Regions from separate parts of the Mesorhizobium sp. URHB0026 genome, predicted to be linked through region 2. Evidence: riboswitches for the same ligand, from Rfam matches in the RefSeq annotation. Region 2 holds a riboswitch; each other region holds the start of a gene.
What was found. A riboswitch is a leader RNA that binds a small molecule or an ion and turns the genes downstream of it on or off. The one in region 2 is predicted to bind cobalamin.

Region 1 (5,718 bases), 1.7 Mb from region 2:
TCTACGTCGTCAAAGCGGGCCATATAGCCGTCATGGTGCATCTGATCGACGGCCATGATGTTCCCGACGGCCAGAACCAGATCGCCTACGCAAAAGAGATCGTGACCGAGCGTTTTGCCGAGGCCAACATCCTTTTCGTTGTCGACCAATTGGTCAAGGGCGCCATCCGCGCCATCACCGGCCTGCTCGGCGGCATCGCGGCCTTCCTGCCTATTCCTGGCCTGAGCGGACTGGTTTCCGTTCCTCAACACTGTGATTCGCCTGTCGCTGACCTATGTCGACGAGATCATTCTTGGCTACAACATCCGCATCAATTCGTCCTCGCCGTTCGAAACCGCGCGCCAAGGCGTCGTGCTCTACGCCCAGAACGGTAAGACCATGGTCAAGAACGCCGTCTGGCTGGCGGTCATCATGTGGGCCGTGTCGTTCGTGATTTTCCTGCTGATGCTCGCTCCGGCAGCCGCTATTCTTTACATCATGCCCGGGCAGCTCGCCGGCTGGGCTTTCGTGCTGGCAATCGTCTTTGCCTGGGCTTTCAAGGCGGCCTTCATCGAGCCCTTCGCCATTGCCTGCCTGATGCAGGTCTATTTCAAGACCATCGAGGGTCAGGTCCCCGATGCCGCCTGGGACGCCAGGCTGGCCGAAGCTTCGTCGAAGTTCAGGGAACTCAAGGACAAGGCGCTCTCCACTTTCGGCGGTTCGCGCTGGGGCACGGCCGGCGCGACGAGCTGATCGGCCGGGCTCGCGGGCGCACCGGCGACGGTGCCGAGGCGCGCCACTGCTGATTTGAGCGGCGCTTCGCCTTGCCCGCGAAAAGTCTCGCTCATGATCAGCTCGGGCAGCGGCAGCCGCCGGCCCCAGCCATGCGTTTCGAGGTCCGGCTTCGGTGCGAACTCGGAAACGCGGCCGACGCAGAGATAGGCGATCGGCGTCACGTGATCGGGAATCGCCAGCAGGCTTTTCAGCGCTTGCGCCTCGATGATGCTGACCCAGCCGACCCCAACGCCCTCGGCACGCGCGGCCAGCCAGAAATTCTGCACCGCGCAGACCGTGCTGTAGAGATCCATCTCCGGATTGTGCCACCGCCCCAACGGCGAGCCTTTCGAGCGCTCGCGGTCGCAGGTGATGCAGATGTTTAGCGCGCTTTCGCAAATGCCTTCGAGCTTGAGCTTGCGGTAGAGCGCCTGCCGTTCTGCCTCGATTTCAGGCAGTTCCCGTTCTCGCGCGGCCAGGAACAGGTCGCGCACCTCCGCCCGCCGCGCGGCATCGCGGATGACGATGAAGTTCCAGGGTTGCATGAAGCCGACCGATGGCGCGTGGTGGGCGGCAAGCAGCAGCCGCGCCAGCACCTCGTCGTCGATCGCCTCCGATGTAAAATGGCTGCGGACGTCGCGCCGCGTAAACATGGCACGGTAAACCGCGTCGCGCGCACTCTGGTCAAATCCATCGCCCATTTGAGCGGTCATGGCTTCCCGCATCGCTTGTCCCCTTGCGATTGCAATCGATGCCATCCGCCTGACCATGCGGATGACGATGCCTGCCAGGCCGGTCTTCTGGCTCGGGATCAACCCGCGTCCGGTGCCTTCCCGTCATCGACAGTGGCATCTACCGGCGCGGTCCCCCTCACAGCGTTGGGCACGCCACGGAGTTCAACCGTGTTCCCGATTCTCCTGCCAGGGCATTTGTAGCCAAGTGGAAACACTTGGCGTCGCGGAATGCGGCTAAAACAAACAGACCGGCAGGCACCAGGCAGTAGCGGCAGTCTTACTCCGAAGGGCCGACGACGCCAATGCCCGCAGCGACATGAATGGACGCAGGTTCGATTTTCCCCAGCGATCAAGCCGCAACGCATGGCCATCACGGCGCCGGGGCACTAGATAGGGGGCATGGCCACCCGTCTTTACACGCACCCGATCTTTCTCGAACACATCACCCCGCCCGGTCACCCCGAGCGGCCCGACCGCCTGCGCGCCATCGAGCGCGTGCTCGACGACGAAGCTTTTGCCGCGCTTGACCGCGTCGAGGCACCGCAGGGCGACGAAGCGACCATCCTCTACGCGCATCCCGCCGATTTCGTCGCGCGTGTCCGCGCCGCCATCCCCGACGAAGGCATTGCCCGCATCGACGCAGACACCACCGCCAGCCCGAAAAGCTGGCAGGCGGTGATTACGGCGATCGGTGCCGCCAATGCCGCCGTCGACGACGTCTTTGCGGGCCGCGCCGACAACGTCTTTGTCGCCGCCCGTCCGCCCGGCCACCATGCCGAAAAGACCACTGCCATGGGCTTCTGCTTCTTCAACACGGCGGCAATCGCGGCCCGCTACGCGCAGAAGAAGCACGGCGCCGAGCGCGTCGCCGTCGTCGACTGGGACGTGCATCACGGCAATGGCACGCAGGATATTTTTTGGGACGATCCCTCGGTGCTTTATTGCTCGACGCACCAGATGCCGCTTTATCCCGGCACGGGCGCGAAGAGCGAGACCGGCGCCGGCAACATCGTCAATGCGCCGCTGGCGCCTCGGACCGGCAGCGAGGTGTTTCGTGATGCGTTCCTGTCGCGCGTGCTGCCGGCACTCGACAATTTCGCGCCGGATCTGATTGTCATTTCGGCCGGCTTCGACGCGCACCATCGCGACCCGCTGGCGGAAATCAATCTGACCGAGGACGATTTCGACTGGGCGACCGGCCAGCTGATGCAGCGCGCCGCAATCCACGGCGGCAACCGGCTCGTCAGCCTGCTCGAGGGCGGCTACGATCTGCAGGGATTGGCATTTTCGGTCGCCGCCCATGTCGGGCGACTGATGAAAGGATGAATGATGACCGGTGAGATCAACGAAGACGTCAAGGCGATGAGCTTTGAACAGGCACTCGACGCACTGGAGAAGATCGTCGATGATCTGGAGCGGGGCGACGTGCCGCTCGACCAGTCTATCCGGATTTACGAGCGGGGCGAGGCGCTGAAGGTCCATTGCGACCGGCTGCTGAAGGCCGCCGAGGACAAGGTCGAGAAGATCAGGCTGTCGCGCGACGGCAAGCCGGTTGGAACCGAGCCGCTCGACGCGGACTGAGTCCGGAGCAGCCTTACCGATTTTTGGACACGATCATCATTGAGGATACAGTTCGTCCCGATTGAAACGGACAAGAGGAGATACGGAAGCGATGTGCAGAAACATCAAGACCCTGTTCAATTTTGATCCGCCGGCAACTAACGACGAAGTCCGTGACGCGGCACTGCAGTTTGTCCGCAAGCTGAGCGGCACGACGCGGCCTTCTGCCAAGAACCAGCATGCGTTCGATCATGCGGTCGAAGCCATCGCCGCATCCGCACGCGAATTGCTCGATTCCCTCGAAACCCACCAGCATCCGCGCAATCGCGAAGAGGTGGCGGCCAAATTAAAAGCAAAAGCGGCGATCCGGTTCGCCTGATATGCCCACGCGCCCGCTGACCGCTGACGAGGAGAGTTCATGAGCTTCTTCCCCGGCAAAGACCCTGAGGCCGGCGATGCCTTCGCCAGCGACCAGATCGAGCTGATGGTCATCCCCAACGCCAAGGACATTGGCGGTTTCGAAGTGCGTCGCGCCTTGCCGACCGCTAAGAGGCGCCTGGTCGGGCCGTTCATCTTCTTCGATCGAATGGGTCCCGCGATCATGCGCGCCGGCCAGGCGCTCGATGTCCGTCCGCACCCGCATATCGGCCTGTCGACCGTGACCTATCTGTTCGACGGCAAGATCAGGCATCGCGATTCGCTGGGCACCGAGATGGTCATCGAGCCCGGCGACGTGAACCTGATGACGGCTGGTCGCGGCATCGTCCACTCCGAGCGCACGCCGCAGGAATTGCGCGGCGCGCCGATGTCGATCTCCGGCCTGCAGACCTGGTTGGCTCTGCCGGACGGCAAGGAAGAGGTGGCACCGGTGTTCGAGAACACCGCGGCGCTGCGGCTTCCCGAAATCGACGCCGAAGGCGTCAGCGGCCGCGTCGTCATCGGTGAGTTCCAGGGCTTGCGGTCTCCGGTGCGGGCCGATACCGAAACACTCTATGCAGATTTGCGGGTGGCGCCCGGCGCCAGCGTCAAAATCCCGGCCGATGCCGAGGAGCGCGCCATCTACACGCTGGAGGGCGAGGTCTCGATTTCGAGTGATGTCTTTCCGGCGGAACGGCTGCTGGTGTTCCGGCCCGGCGACGAGATCGTCATATCGTCATCGACCGGGGCGCATTTCATGCTGTTCGGCGGCGCCTCGCTTGGCTCAAAGCGCTACATCTGGTGGAATTTCGTTTCCTCGTCCAAGGAGCGCATCGAGCAGGCCAAGCAGGAATGGAAGACCGGCCGCTTCGATATCGTTCCTGGTGATGAGAAAGAATTCATCCCGCTGCCGGAAGGTTGAGCGGATCGAAGGGTTGAGCGTCCGCGTCAGCGACACGCATTTACTTTCGCCTGCCGGCGGCCTATCCCGCAGATGAACAGAAAGTCTGGGCCCAACGTGAACGCAACGCCGCATACGCCGCTTCTCGATAGGGTTCGCGTCCCGGCCGATCTGCGCAGGCTGGCCGAGAGCGACTTGCCACAACTGGCATTTGAGCTTCGCGCCGAACTGGTCGATGCCGTTTCCCGCACCGGCGGCCATCTCGGTGCCGGCCTTGGCGTGGTCGAACTGACGGTGGCACTGCATTATGTCTTCAACACACCCGATGACCGGCTGATCTGGGATGTCGGCCACCAGGCCTATCCGCACAAGATCCTGACCGGCCGTCGCGACCGCATCCGCACCTTGCGCCAGGAAGGCGGTTTGTCGGGCTTCACCCGCCGAGCCGAGAGCGAATATGACCCGTTCGGCGCCGCCCATTCCTCGACATCGATATCGGCCGGCCTCGGTATGGCCGCCGCCCGCGACCTCTCAGGCGGCCGCAACAATGTCATTTCCGTCATCGGCGACGGCGCTATGTCGGCTGGCATGGCTTATGAGGCGATGAACAATGCCGGCGCGCTCGATGCGCGCCTCATCGTCATCCTCAACGACAATGATATGTCGATCGCCCCGCCAACCGGCGCCATGAGCGCCTATCTGGCGCGCCTGGCTTCCGGCAAGGCCTATGTCGGCCTGCGCGACTTCGGCAAGAAGCTGACCTCCTATCTCGGCAAGCGGGCCAATCGAGCCATCACCCGCGCGGTCGAGCATGCGCGCGGTTACGTCACCGGCGGCACCTTGTTCGAGGAACTCGGCTTCTATCACATCGGCCCGATTGACGGTCACAATCTGGAGCATCTCATCCCGGTCCTGAAAAATGTCCGTGACAACGGCAAGGGTCCGGTGCTGATCCATGTCGTCACCCAGAAGGGCAAGGGCTACGCGCCGGCGGAAGCGGCCGCCGACAAGTATCATGGCGTCAACAAATTCGACGTCATCACCGGCGCACAGGCCAAGGCGCCGGCCAATGCACCGGCCTACACCAAGGTGTTTGCCGAAAGCCTGATCCAGGAGGGCCGCGAGGACGACCGCATCGTCGCCGTCACCGCCGCCATGCCGAGCGGCACCGGCCTCGACCTGTTCGGCGAGGTGTTTCCGTCAAGGATTTTCGACGTCGGCATTGCCGAACAGCATGCGGTGACCTTCGCCGCCGGCCTGGCGACGGAAGGCTACAAGCCCTTCGCGGCGATCTATTCGACCTTCCTGCAGCGTGCCTATGATCAGGTCGTCCATGACGTCGCGATCCAGAAA
Region 2 (5,718 bases):
CGGCAGGGTGCTGAGGTCCGAAGTTGATGTTAAAGTTGCGGACGGAGGTTTCAGCCATTACTGCTTTGCCTTCTCATCCCCTGGCAGCACGTAATCCGTGCCTTCCCATGGGGACAGAAAATCGAAATTGCGGAATTCCTGCTTCAGTTCCACAGGCTCGTAGATGACGCGCTTGGCTTCGTCGTCGTAACGCACTTCGACGAAACCGGTGAGCGGGAAATCCTTGCGCAGCGGATGGCCTTCGAAACCGTAGTCGGTCAGCAGGCGGCGCAGGTCCGGATGGCCCGAAAACAGCACGCCATAGAGATCGTAGGTTTCGCGCTCGAACCAATCGGCGCCGGGATAGACGCCGGTGATCGAAGGCACCATCGTCTCCTCGTCGGCCTGCACCTTGATGCGAATGCGAACATTCTGCTTCGGCGATAGCAGGTGATAGACGACGTCGAAGCGCTTGGCCCGCGACGGGTAGTCGGCACCGCAGACATCGATGATCGAGATGAACTGGCAGCGCGCATCGTCGCGCAGGAAGGTCATCACCTCGATCAAGTTTTGAGGCTCGACGTGAACGGTGAGCTCGCCATAGGCGAATACCGCATCGCCGAAGCGGCCAGGCAGCTTCTCGCCGAGATAGGTCGACAGTTCGCTTAAGGAGGCGGCCATGGATTTACCGTTCGATCGTGCCGGTGCGGCGGATCTTCTTCTGCAGCAGAAGAATGCCGTAGAGCAGGGCTTCGGCGCTCGGCGGGCAGCCGGGCACGTAGATGTCCACCGGCACGACCCGGTCGCAGCCGCGCACCACCGAATAGGAATAGTGATAGTAGCCGCCGCCATTTGCGCACGAACCCATCGAGATGACGTAGCGCGGCTCCGGCATCTGGTCGTAGACCTTGCGCAGCGCCGGCGCCATCTTGTTGGTCAGCGTGCCGGCGACGATCATGATGTCGGACTGGCGCGGAGACGCGCGCGGCGCGACACCGAACCGCTCCGAATCGTAACGCGGCATCGAGGTGTGGATCATCTCGACCGCGCAGCACGCCAGACCGAAGGTCATGAACATGAGCGAGCCGCTGCGCGCCCAGGTGATCAGCGCCTCGGTCGAGGTGACCAGAAAACCCTTGTCGGCAAGCTCATTGTTGATTTCGAGGAAGAAGGGATCGTCCTCCCCCACCGGCCTGCCGGTGTTGGGATCGATAATACCTTTGGGCTTCGGCGCGACGAGGGTGCCTGAACTGTCGTTCAATCCCATTCCAGCGCTCCTTTTTTCCATTCATAGGCAAAGCCGATGGTCAGCACTGCCAAAAACACCATCATTGACCAGAAACCGAGCATGCCGATCTTCGAGAAGGACACTGCCCAGGGGAAGAGGAAGGCTACTTCCAGGTCAAATATAATGAACAGGATCGACACCAGGTAGAAGCGGATGTCGAATTTCATGCGGGCGTCGTCGAACGAGTTGAAACCGCACTCGTAGGCGGAAAGTTTTTCAGGATCGGGGTTGCGATACGCCACCAGGAACGGGGCCGCCAGTAGCGCCAGGCCGACGACCAGTGCCACGCCGATAAACAGGACGATGGGCAGGTACGAACTGAGAAGTGCGTTCATGCAGCGGCTTTCCGTTGGCGCCAATCCACTTTGACTACAGCACCGAACCTTAATGCGGAAGCGTGACAGATTAACCGCTGAACCGTTTTAAGGGGCCTATGCTGCAACGCGGCGAGGGTTAGCGCAGCACTTCCAGCGAAGCAAGTCAAACCTTGTTCAAAACACCGCGCTGGACGGCATTCCGGGAGAAACTGGTCCCATCCGCTCCTGTTTGATTTCCTTCGCTTTAAACTCCACTTTTCTCTCCTGACACGGTTGCCGCCAAAACCCTGCTAGCATGGATGGGAATCACGCCCAGCAATGTGCCAGACAGGTCCATCAGAGACGCATCCGCATGAAGGAAAAGATCTCGCTTGCCGCCGCCCGGCGCATCGCGCTCGCGGCCCAGGGATTTCTCGATCCCCGCCCGGCCGGCACGCCGGACCGTCGCCATTTCGCCCGCGTTCTGTCCCGCACCGGCCTGTTGCAGATCGATTCCGTCAGTGCCGTGGTGCGCGCTCATTACATGCCGCTCTATTCGCGTCTCGGCCCCTATCCCCTCGCTTTGCTCGACAACGCCGCCGTGACGCGCAAGCGCACCGTCTTCGAATATTGGGCGCATGAAGCCTCGTTCCTGCCGGTCGAGACCTACCCGCTGATGCGCTGGCGCATGCAGCGCGCCGAGCAAGGCGATGAAATGTATCTGGGACTGGCCAAATGGGGCCGCGAGCACGCCGCCTATATAGAAGAGATCCACCGCGAGGTCGTCGCGCGCGGGCCGATCGCCGCTTCGGCGCTCGAAGGCCAGAAAGGCTCCGGCGGCTGGTGGGGTTGGAGCCACGCCAAGCACGCCTTCGAGTGGCTGTTCTGGGCCGGGCGCATTACCACCGCGCACCGACGCGGCTTCGAGCGCTTCTACGACCTCCCGGAGCGCGTGCTGCCGCAGCCGATCCTCGATCTGCCGGTACCGACGCCTGAGGACGCGCATCGCGAATTGCTGCGCATTTCCGCCCGTGCCCATGGCGTGGCGACTTCAGGCGACCTGCGCGACTATTTTCGACTCTCGCCGGCCGACATGAAAGGCCGGCTGGAGGAACTGGTCGAACTCGGCGACTTGCTGCCGGTCCGTGTCGAGGGCTGGGACAAGCCGGCTTACCTTCACAAGGACGCCCGTATGCCGCGCAAGATCGAGGCCCGCGCCCTGCTGGCGCCGTTCGATCCGGTCGTCTTCGAGCGCTCGCGCTCAGAGCGGCTGTTCGACTTCCATTACCGCATCGAAATCTACACGCCGGCCGACAAGCGGCAATATGGCTACTATGTCCTGCCTTTCCTGCTCGGCGACAGGATTGTGGCGCGCATCGACCTCAAGGCCGACCGGCCGGCCAGTGTCCTGCGCGTCCATGCCGCCTACGCCGAGCCCGACGCACCGCCCGAAACCGCCGCCCAGCTCTTCGAGGAATTGAGGCAGATGCAGGGCTGGCTTGGCCTTGAGCGCATGGAAATAACCCCTGTCGGCGATCTCGGCCCGGCGCTGTCCGACATCGCGGTGTCGTAAGCTCGCGTTGACACCGCTGCCTGCAAGAGCCTAAATCCCATTCAGACGGTCTCCTCTCGGCAAAGGGAGGAGCCAAGAGGGAATGCGGTGCGGGATTGAAAATCCCAAATCCGCGGCTGTCCCCGCAACTGTGAGCGAAGAGCCAAGGCCGAAAGCCACTGGGATTGTCCCGGGAAGGCGGCTACCAAGGCGATGACCCGCGAGCCAGGAGACCTGCCGTCTGGAATGCAATAATCCGATCGCCTGGCGGGTTTTCCGGGCAAGGAGCCTGATTTGGATCGCGACAGCAGCTTTTCGGCTGAAACAACCGACATTTCGTCCGGCGGGGATGATTCCCTGGCCGGCATCACGGTCATTGTCTGCGCTTCCTGTCGCGACGAGACCGGCTCCGACGCCCATCCCCGGGCCGGCGAACTTTTGGCTGAAGATACGCGCCAAGCCGCCTTGGCCGAGAAGATTCGCGTCCGCACGGTCGAATGCCTCGGCAATTGCAAGCGCCGGCTTAGCGCCGCGATCCTGCGCGACGGCTGCTGGAGCTATGTGTTCGGCGATCTGACCACGACCAGCGGCGCCGATCTAGTAACCGGCGCGAAACTCTTCGCCACCTCGAGCGACGGCCTCATTCCCTGGCGGGGCAGGCCCGATAGCCTCAAGCGCGGCCTCGTTGCCCGCATTCCACCCCTCGACATGCTGAAAGACTGATCATGACAACATCTCTGTCTCGCGTTCCCTGCACCGTCGTCACCGGCTTCCTCGGCGCCGGCAAGACGACGCTGGTCCGCCATCTCCTGGAAAACGCGGGCGGCAAGCGGATTGCCATCATCGTCAACGAGTTCGGCGACATCGGCATCGACGGCGAGATCCTCAAGGGCTGCGGCATCGACACCTGCCCAGAGGAAAACATCGTCGAACTGGCCAATGGCTGCATCTGCTGCACCGTGGCCGACGATTTCGTGCCGGCCCTCGACAAGATCCTGTCGCTGACGCCGAAGGTCGACCATATCCTGATCGAAACCTCGGGCCTCGCTCTGCCCAAGCCTCTGGTCCAAGCCTTCCAGTGGCCGACGGTGAAGAGCCGCGTGACCGTCGATGGCGTCATCGCCGTGGTCGACGGCCCCGCACTGGCGGAAGGCCGCGTCGCCAACGACATGGACGCCCTGCAGGCGCAGCGCGCGCAGGACGAGAGCCTCGACCATGACGATCCGGTCGAGGAAGTGTTCGAGGATCAGATCGCCTGCGCCGACCTGATCATCCTGTCGAAGAGCGACCTGATGGACGCCGCCGGCTCGGCTCGCGCCAAGGCCATCGTCAACGAACACTCCGTCCGCGCCGTGAAGATCGTGCCGACGTCCCATGGCAAGGTCGATCCCTCGGTGCTGCTCGGGCTCGGTCTCGCCGTCGAGGACGACATCGAGAACCGCAAGTCCCACCATGACGGCGCATTCGATCACGAGCATGACGACTTCGACACGTTCATCGTCGACATTCCCTCGATCGCCAATCCCGACGAGTTGGCAAAGCGCGTCGCCGCCGCCGCCGAACAGGAAAACGTGCTGCGCGTGAAAGGCTTCGTCGAGGTCGGCGGCAAGCCGATGCGGCTCCTGCTGCAGGCCGTCGGCCCGCGGGTCAATCATTACTACGACCGTGCCTGGACCGCCGGGGACGACCGCCGATCGCGCCTTGTCGTCATCGGCCTCAAGGGGCTGAACCGTCCTGCGATCGAACGTATCCTCGCCGGCTGATTTCCAGGCCGCGCCGGGATGCACATCCTCACCACGACCTCCGCCTCGCTCGACGACCTCGCCGAGCCTGTCGATCTCAGGCAGGCGCCGGCGGACATCGTGGCCCTATCCTTCACCGACAGCGATCTCGCCGGACTGGCTGCGGCGTGGAAGGCGGATGCCGGTCGCCTGCCCTCGATGCGGCTGGCCGCACTGCGCGACCTGCGCCATCCCATGTCCGTCGACCTCTGGATCGACAGCGTCGCCCGCCACGCCAAAATCATCCTGGTGCGCATCCTCGGCGGCTACGAGTGGTGGCGCTATGGCTGCGACCAACTGGCGGTGATTGCCCGCGAACGCGGCATCAAACTGGCGCTGCTTCCCGGCGAAAGCCACGACGAGGATCTCAGGCTGGTCGAAGCCTCGACGCTGCCGCGTGCCGAACTGGACGGCCTGCTCGGCTATTTCCGCGAGGGCGGCCCGGCCAATATGAGCGCGCTGGTGCACAAGCTGGCAGGCCTGGCCGGACAGGATACGCCCGTCGCCAACCCGGTCAGCGTGCCGAAGGCCGGGTACTATCAGGCTGGATTGGGGGTCGCGGAGGAGCCGGCCGGTTCCAACAGCGACACTCCCATTATCCCGATTCTCTTCTACCGATCGATGCTGCTTGCCGCCGATGTCGCCCCGATCGACGCGCTGGCCGAGGCTTTGCGCTCCAGGGGATTGGCACCGGTCCCGATCTTCGTTTCCAGTCTGAAGGATCCGGCGTCGCTGGCTTTCGTCGAAAATGCCATCGCATCGCTGAAACCCGCCGCGATCGTCACCGCGACCGCTTTCGCATCCGGCGCGGAACCCGGCGTC
Region 3 (5,718 bases), 2.9 Mb from region 2:
CCGCGTCCAAGCGCACCAGCAAACCCAATTCGAGCAATTGCGATATGAAGTGTTCGAGTTCGGCCTGGCCTATTGTCGAGCCGCCGGCGCTCAGTCCGACCAGGGCCTGGGCGTCCGCGCCGGATGAAAGCGCCTGCCACACCTTGCTGCCGGAATCGGAAAAGCCGAAATATTTGCCATTGGCAAGATTGAGCACCACGGCCTCGCCATCGAAAGATTCGAAAACGATATCCCGGCTCGCTACCGCATAGGCGTGGGAATCATGCGTCATTGTTGCCCCGTCCTGCATTTCCTGCCCGCCAGCAGGACCGCTTCCACCGACAACGCCTGTAAACTTTCAGGTCTTCCTTGGCAAGGTAACCTTTGCCGGCAACGCGGGACCATTTCCGGGATCAGTCGAAAGCGGGGCGGATCAAGCCTCGATTTCAAGCGGCGACAATGGCTTGGAACAACAGGCCAGGATGAAGCCATCATCGATCTCATGATCGAGGATGCCGCCATTGTGGCTCATCTCGACGCTGCCGGAGACTTTCTTCACCTTGCAAGTTCCGCACAGGCCGAATTCGCAGGCAGCCGGTATTCGCACGCCCGAGGCGCGCGCCGTCTGCAGCACGGTCTGGCCGGCGACACAATCGGCGTCGACATCCGAAAGCGCGAAGCGGATCGGCGTCGCGGCTTCGACGCAAATCGCCCCGCCGTCTTCAGCCGGCGAGGCAAACGGCGCCGGGATTTCCTCCACCGCCGGCGCGGCAAAGCTCTCCTGATGGTACTTTGCCATGTCGAACCCGGCGGCCTCCAGCATGCCGCGCACGGCGCGCATGAAGGGATCGGGGCCGCAGCAGAAGATTTCGCGTTCGCGGAAATCGGGCGCCAGGAGCGGCAGCCGGATGGCGTCGATGCGGCCCATATGGCCGTACCAGCCCTCGCGGCTCGACCGCTCCTCGATCATGAAGCCGAGCGACAGGCCCGGCATATGGCCGCCGAGTAGTTCGAGTTCCTTGCGAAAGATGATCTCTTCAGGGCGCCGCGCGCAATTGACGAATCCGACATCGGTCCATGGCGCGCAGTCGTTCAGCCAGCGCAGCATCGACATCATCGGCGTCACGCCCGAACCGGCCGAGATGAACAGGTATTTCGCCGCCGGGTGGCTGTGCAGCGAAAAGTCGCCGGCCGGTCCATAGGCCTTGACGTGCGAGCCGGGCGTCAGGTGATCGAACATCCAGCGTGTGCCGACGCTGCCCGCCTGCGCCTTCACCGTCACCGCGATCGAGAATGGTCGCGACGGCGATGATGACAGCGTGTAGGTGCGCATCAGCGGGCCGTCCGGTGTCGGCAATTCCAGCGTCACGAACTGGCCCGGCTTGTAGCGGAACCAGGTCTGGTTGTCCGAGCGGAAGGTGAAGGTCTTGACGTCGGGCGCCTCGTCGCTGACGCCGATCACTTCCAGCACCTGCAGCCTGTCGTTCCACGGCGCCATCTGGTCGAGATGGCGATAGAGGCCAAGATCAGTCATGGCGTTCATCCCTGCATACCTTTTCATTTTGCGCATGTCGTGATCCCAAAACGCTGCACGGTTTGGGCGAAATGCGCTAGGCGACACTGCGCAGAGCGGGCCGGCCGTCTTCGGAAAGCCGTGGGCCGATAAAGCGCGCGTACCAGTCGACGAACTGGATGACGCCGCCCTCGTGCAGCTCCGAATAGGGACCGGGCTCGTAGGCCGGCGACAGGATGCCGAAGGCGTTTTCCTCGACGATGCGGCGGTCCTGGTCGTTGGTCTCGGTCCAGACATGGGTGAGTTCGGGCAGATCGTAGTCAACGCCTTCCACCGCATCCTTGTGGACCAGCCATTTGGTCGTCACCGCTGTTTCCGTGGCGCTGACCGGCAGCACGCGGAACGTCACCGCATGATCCACGAGGATATGGTTCCAGGTTGTCGGGTAGTGATAGTGCATTAGCGTGCCGATCCGGTCGGCCGAGACGCTGTCGGACAGGTTCCTCTTCACCGCCCGCTTGCCGGTCATCGTGTAGCTCTGGGCATCGCGCAGCAGCGGCGCGCGGGTGGCGCGGTATTGTCCGGCCGGGTCGATCCGAAACTTGCTGGGCAGGCCAACAGCTTCGCACTTCGCCCAGTGGGCCAGCATCTCCGGGTCGTTGTCGGCGCCTTGCACGCCAGTCACGGTCGGCGCTTCCGGGAAGGTCTTGCACAGCTCAGGGTGGTTGCCCGCGCAATGGTAGCATTCGCGGTTGTTTTCCCAGACCAGCTTCCAGTTGCCCTTCTCGATGATCGTGCTCTCGAAGGCGATCTTGGCCTCGCTCAGCCGGTGCGGCTGGAGATAGGGCTCGATCATCGCCCGCATCGGCGCGAAGTCGGCGGGCTCCTTGGCCAGGCAGATGAAGACATAGCCGGCGACGCTTTCGCAGGCGACCGGCTTGAGCCCGAACTGGCTCTTGTCGAACCCATCGGCCATCTGGCGGGCGAACAGCAGCCGGCCGTCGAGTTCGTAGGTCCACTGGTGATAGGGACACACCAGCTTGGCGGCCATGCCCTTGTCGGTGTTGCAGACGCGGCTGCCGCGATGGCGGCAGGAATTGTGGAAGGCGTTGATCTTGCCCTGCTGATCGCGCACCAGCACGACCGGATAATCGCCGATCTGCACGGTGATGAAGCTGCCCGGCTTGGGCAACTCGCAATCATGGCCGATGAACAGCCAGTCGCGATACCAGATCAGCTCCATGTCCAGCTTGAAGTAGTCCGGGTCGGTATAGAAGGGCTGTTCCAGCGAAAGGCCCTGTCTGCGGCCGTTCAAAAGCCTCAGCATGTCGTTGCGCGCGTCCATGTCCTGTCCTCATTTTCAAGGACTGAACTGGTGGTGATGGAGGAAGGACTGGGCGCAAGCCGGCGAAAGCCGGACAACACCATCCGCCCCTTGACCGCCCACCGCGATCAGTCGAGTTCTAGCGATCTCGGGCTGGTTTCCGGGCTCTGGAGTTGTCCTGGCGGACCATCGCGACACCTTCCCAGGCTTTCGCCCAGTGGTCTCCCGTTGCGACTTGAACTCCACCACCGTTGCGGGGGCAGCGCCGGAATCTGACCGGCTTCCCAATTCTCCGCTCCGTCGTCACGCAGCGGCACCTGAGATGGCTTGATCTAATCACGACAGGGTTTGCGACATCGGCACGAAAGCGACATCGCATCCATGCGGCGCGACACGCATGCGGGATCGTCCCGGCATGATTGCCGCGGGGGGAATCGCCTCTTCTCGCCAGGCGCGCGCGGGCACCGTTTTCGACCCTCAGCCGGCCGGAAAAGGGTTAACGGTTTCGAAAAGTGACTATTAGCACAGTCTAAAATCGAACCGAACGGTTCGTTTCTGTTGACGGTGCGTGCAGGACAGTGTGAACGCCCAGCCCTCCGACACAGTTGGTGATCGGGTCGTCATCTTAGTCAACTACTTGATACCGAACAGAAAAATGAGACATGTAGAAGGCGTTGGTACAATTTCAAGTAGCAGAGTCATGGTCCACGCTGAACAACTTCGTGATTGGAAACGGCAAGGGGGCTCTCCCACATCGGGGCGGTCCGAACGACGCGATTCAATCCAAGACACGCCGCTAGACGGACGGGAAAAATACTGGAGTACAAAAATGAAAAAGATCATTCTCACTGCCGCCGCCCTTCTGGCGATTTCCGGCAGCGCCTTCGCTAGTAGCGACCATTATGGTTCGAACGCCGCGACCCCCGCGGCCACTGTCGACAGCTCCTACACCGCTTCGACCAAGAAGTCGGAGCCGGCTGCCCAGACGCCTGTGACGGGCGCCGACCACAACCTCTTCGGCAACAATTAATAATCATCTCCGGCACGCGGCGGGTGAACCTGCCGCGCCGGTGGACCCTACAATTCAGGAGTATTAAAATGAACAAGATCCTCTTTGCTGCCGCCGCCGTTCTGGCTCTCTCAGGCAGCGCTTTCGCCGGCAGCGACAACTATGGCTCCAACGGCGCCAACCAGGCTGCTGCTGCCTCCACCGACAATCCAAACACCGCGTCGATCGGCAAGTCGGCTCCGGCCACCTCGGCGCCTGTCCAGCAGGGCAGCGACCGCAACCTCTTCGGCCATTAATGGCCTCCCACGGCCGGTGGGCTTTTGCCCGCCGGTCCGCGGGACTTCCAAAATTCAGGAGTTACCTAAAATGAACAAGATCCTCATTGCCGCCGCCGCCGTTCTGGCCCTCTCCGGCAGCGCCTTCGCCGGCAGCGACAATTATGGCTCCAACGGCGCCAACCAGCCCACTGCTTCGTCGACTGTCAATGTCGATACGTCGCATACGGGTGCGATCCGCAACAGCGATTCGCCGGTCTACAAGCTGCTGAATTCGTCTGGCGACGTGCAGAAGCCGGCCCATCAGGGTGCCGATCGCAATCTCTTCGGCAACAACTAACCAGCCTGTGCAGACAAAAAGAGCGGCGGGCCATGCCCGCCGCTGCTTTTGTTTTTTGCGTTACCGGAACGGCCGTCTTCAGGCCGCCTTTGCTTCCGCTTCGTGGAGGGCAAAGGAGCGACCCTCCGCATCGAAGATATGGAGGTCGCCGGCATTGGCGGTCAGCCGCAGCGTCGAGCCGCGCTTGACCTCGACATTGCCCGGCAGCTTGGTCACCAGCGGCAGGTCGGCCCGGCCAATATCGACATAGACCAGCTGGACCTCGCCAAGCTGTTCGAGATAATCGACGCTCCCCTCGAACAGATAATCCGCACCGCTGGCGATCGCGAGATCTTCCGGCCGTACGCCGAAGCTGACCGCCGCTCCCTTTGCCGAAGCAGGTGTCGCGATCGGCACCGTCGCCTTTCGGCCGCCGACATGGCTGACGATGGTCGGGTTGCCCGTCTTGTCGACCGTCGCCGGCAGGATGTTCATGGCCGGCGAGCCGATGAACTGGGCGACGAAGAGGTTGCCTGGGTTCTTGTAGAGTTCCATGGGCGTGCCGACCTGCTCGATGTGCCCGTCCTTCAGCACGACGATCCGGTCGGCCAGCGTCATCGCCTCGACTTGGTCGTGCGTGACGTAGATCATGGTCGTGTTGGGCATCGATTCCTTGAGCTTGGCGATCTCGATGCGGGTGGCGACGCGCAATGCGGCGTCAAGGTTCGACAGCGGTTCGTCGAACAGGAACACCTTCGGATTGCGCACGATGGCGCGGCCGATGGCGACGCGCTGCCGCTGGCCGCCCGACATCGCCTTGGGCAGACGGTCCAGATATTTGGTCAGCTGCAGGATCTCGGCAGCTTGCCGAACCCTTTTGTCGATCTCGGCCTTGCTTTCCTTACCGATCTTCATCGAGAAGGCCATGTTGTCGTAGACGGTCATGTGCGGGTAGAGCGCATAGGACTGGAACACCATGGCGATGCCGCGCTTCGAGGGTGGCACGTCGTTGACCACCTGGCCGTCGATCTTGAGTTCACCCGACGTGATTTCCTCGAGCCCCGCGATCGAGCGCAGCAAGGTCGACTTGCCGCAGCCCGACGGGCCGACGAAGACGATGAACTCGCCCGATTTGATGTCGAGGTCGATGCCGTGGAGAATGTTGAGATTGCCATAGGACTTCTTCACTTGTCTCAAATTGACATCGGCCATTGGTTTCCTCCAGTGATTCCTCGGATGTTTCAGCCTATTCGTCCGAACCAGGCGCCATAGCCGCCGAGTTCGACCGACCCGGTGCTC

Region 1: it holds a riboswitch for cobalamin, as region 2 does, so the genes downstream of both, bluB (5,6-dimethylbenzimidazole synthase) here and ACVWWD_RS24340 (DUF1636 family protein) in region 2, are expected to answer to the same signal.
Region 3: it holds a riboswitch for cobalamin, as region 2 does, so the genes downstream of both, ACVWWD_RS10110 (aromatic ring-hydroxylating oxygenase subunit alpha) here and ACVWWD_RS24340 (DUF1636 family protein) in region 2, are expected to answer to the same signal.

What each region holds. Positions count from the first base shown of each region.
Region 1 covers NZ_JBSSCN010000001.1:3,238,242-3,243,959, forward strand. Annotated here, with positions in the region: partial or broken gene ACVWWD_RS15865 (hypothetical protein) at 1-732, shown strand, start outside; partial or broken gene bluB (5,6-dimethylbenzimidazole synthase) at 849-1,523, opposite strand; cobalamin riboswitch at 1,527-1,708, opposite strand; gene ACVWWD_RS15875 (histone deacetylase family protein) at 1,887-2,813, shown strand; gene ACVWWD_RS15880 (exodeoxyribonuclease VII small subunit) at 2,817-3,068, shown strand; gene ACVWWD_RS15885 (DUF2277 domain-containing protein) at 3,160-3,426, shown strand; gene ACVWWD_RS15890 (pirin family protein) at 3,466-4,386, shown strand; gene dxs (1-deoxy-D-xylulose-5-phosphate synthase) at 4,459-5,718, shown strand, end outside.
Region 2 covers NZ_JBSSCN010000001.1:4,937,423-4,943,140, forward strand. Annotated here, with positions in the region: gene ACVWWD_RS24315 (NADH-quinone oxidoreductase subunit D) at 1-58, opposite strand, end outside; gene ACVWWD_RS24320 (NADH-quinone oxidoreductase subunit C) at 58-660, opposite strand; gene ACVWWD_RS24325 (NuoB/complex I 20 kDa subunit family protein) at 665-1,246, opposite strand; gene ACVWWD_RS24330 (NADH-quinone oxidoreductase subunit A) at 1,237-1,602, opposite strand; gene ACVWWD_RS24335 (winged helix-turn-helix domain-containing protein) at 1,937-3,136, shown strand; cobalamin riboswitch at 3,166-3,371, shown strand; gene ACVWWD_RS24340 (DUF1636 family protein) at 3,410-3,838, shown strand; gene cobW (cobalamin biosynthesis protein CobW) at 3,841-4,878, shown strand; gene cobN (cobaltochelatase subunit CobN) at 4,897-5,718, shown strand, end outside.
Region 3 covers NZ_JBSSCN010000001.1:1,990,546-1,996,263, forward strand. Annotated here, with positions in the region: gene ACVWWD_RS10100 (PqqD family peptide modification chaperone) at 1-271, opposite strand, end outside; gene ACVWWD_RS10105 (hybrid-cluster NAD(P)-dependent oxidoreductase) at 413-1,513, opposite strand; gene ACVWWD_RS10110 (aromatic ring-hydroxylating oxygenase subunit alpha) at 1,590-2,837, opposite strand; cobalamin riboswitch at 2,951-3,152, opposite strand; gene ACVWWD_RS10115 (DUF680 domain-containing protein) at 3,646-3,846, shown strand; gene ACVWWD_RS10120 (DUF680 domain-containing protein) at 3,915-4,121, shown strand; gene ACVWWD_RS10125 (DUF680 domain-containing protein) at 4,192-4,440, shown strand; gene ACVWWD_RS10130 (ABC transporter ATP-binding protein) at 4,519-5,631, opposite strand; gene bglA (beta-galactosidase BglA) at 5,661-5,718, opposite strand, start outside.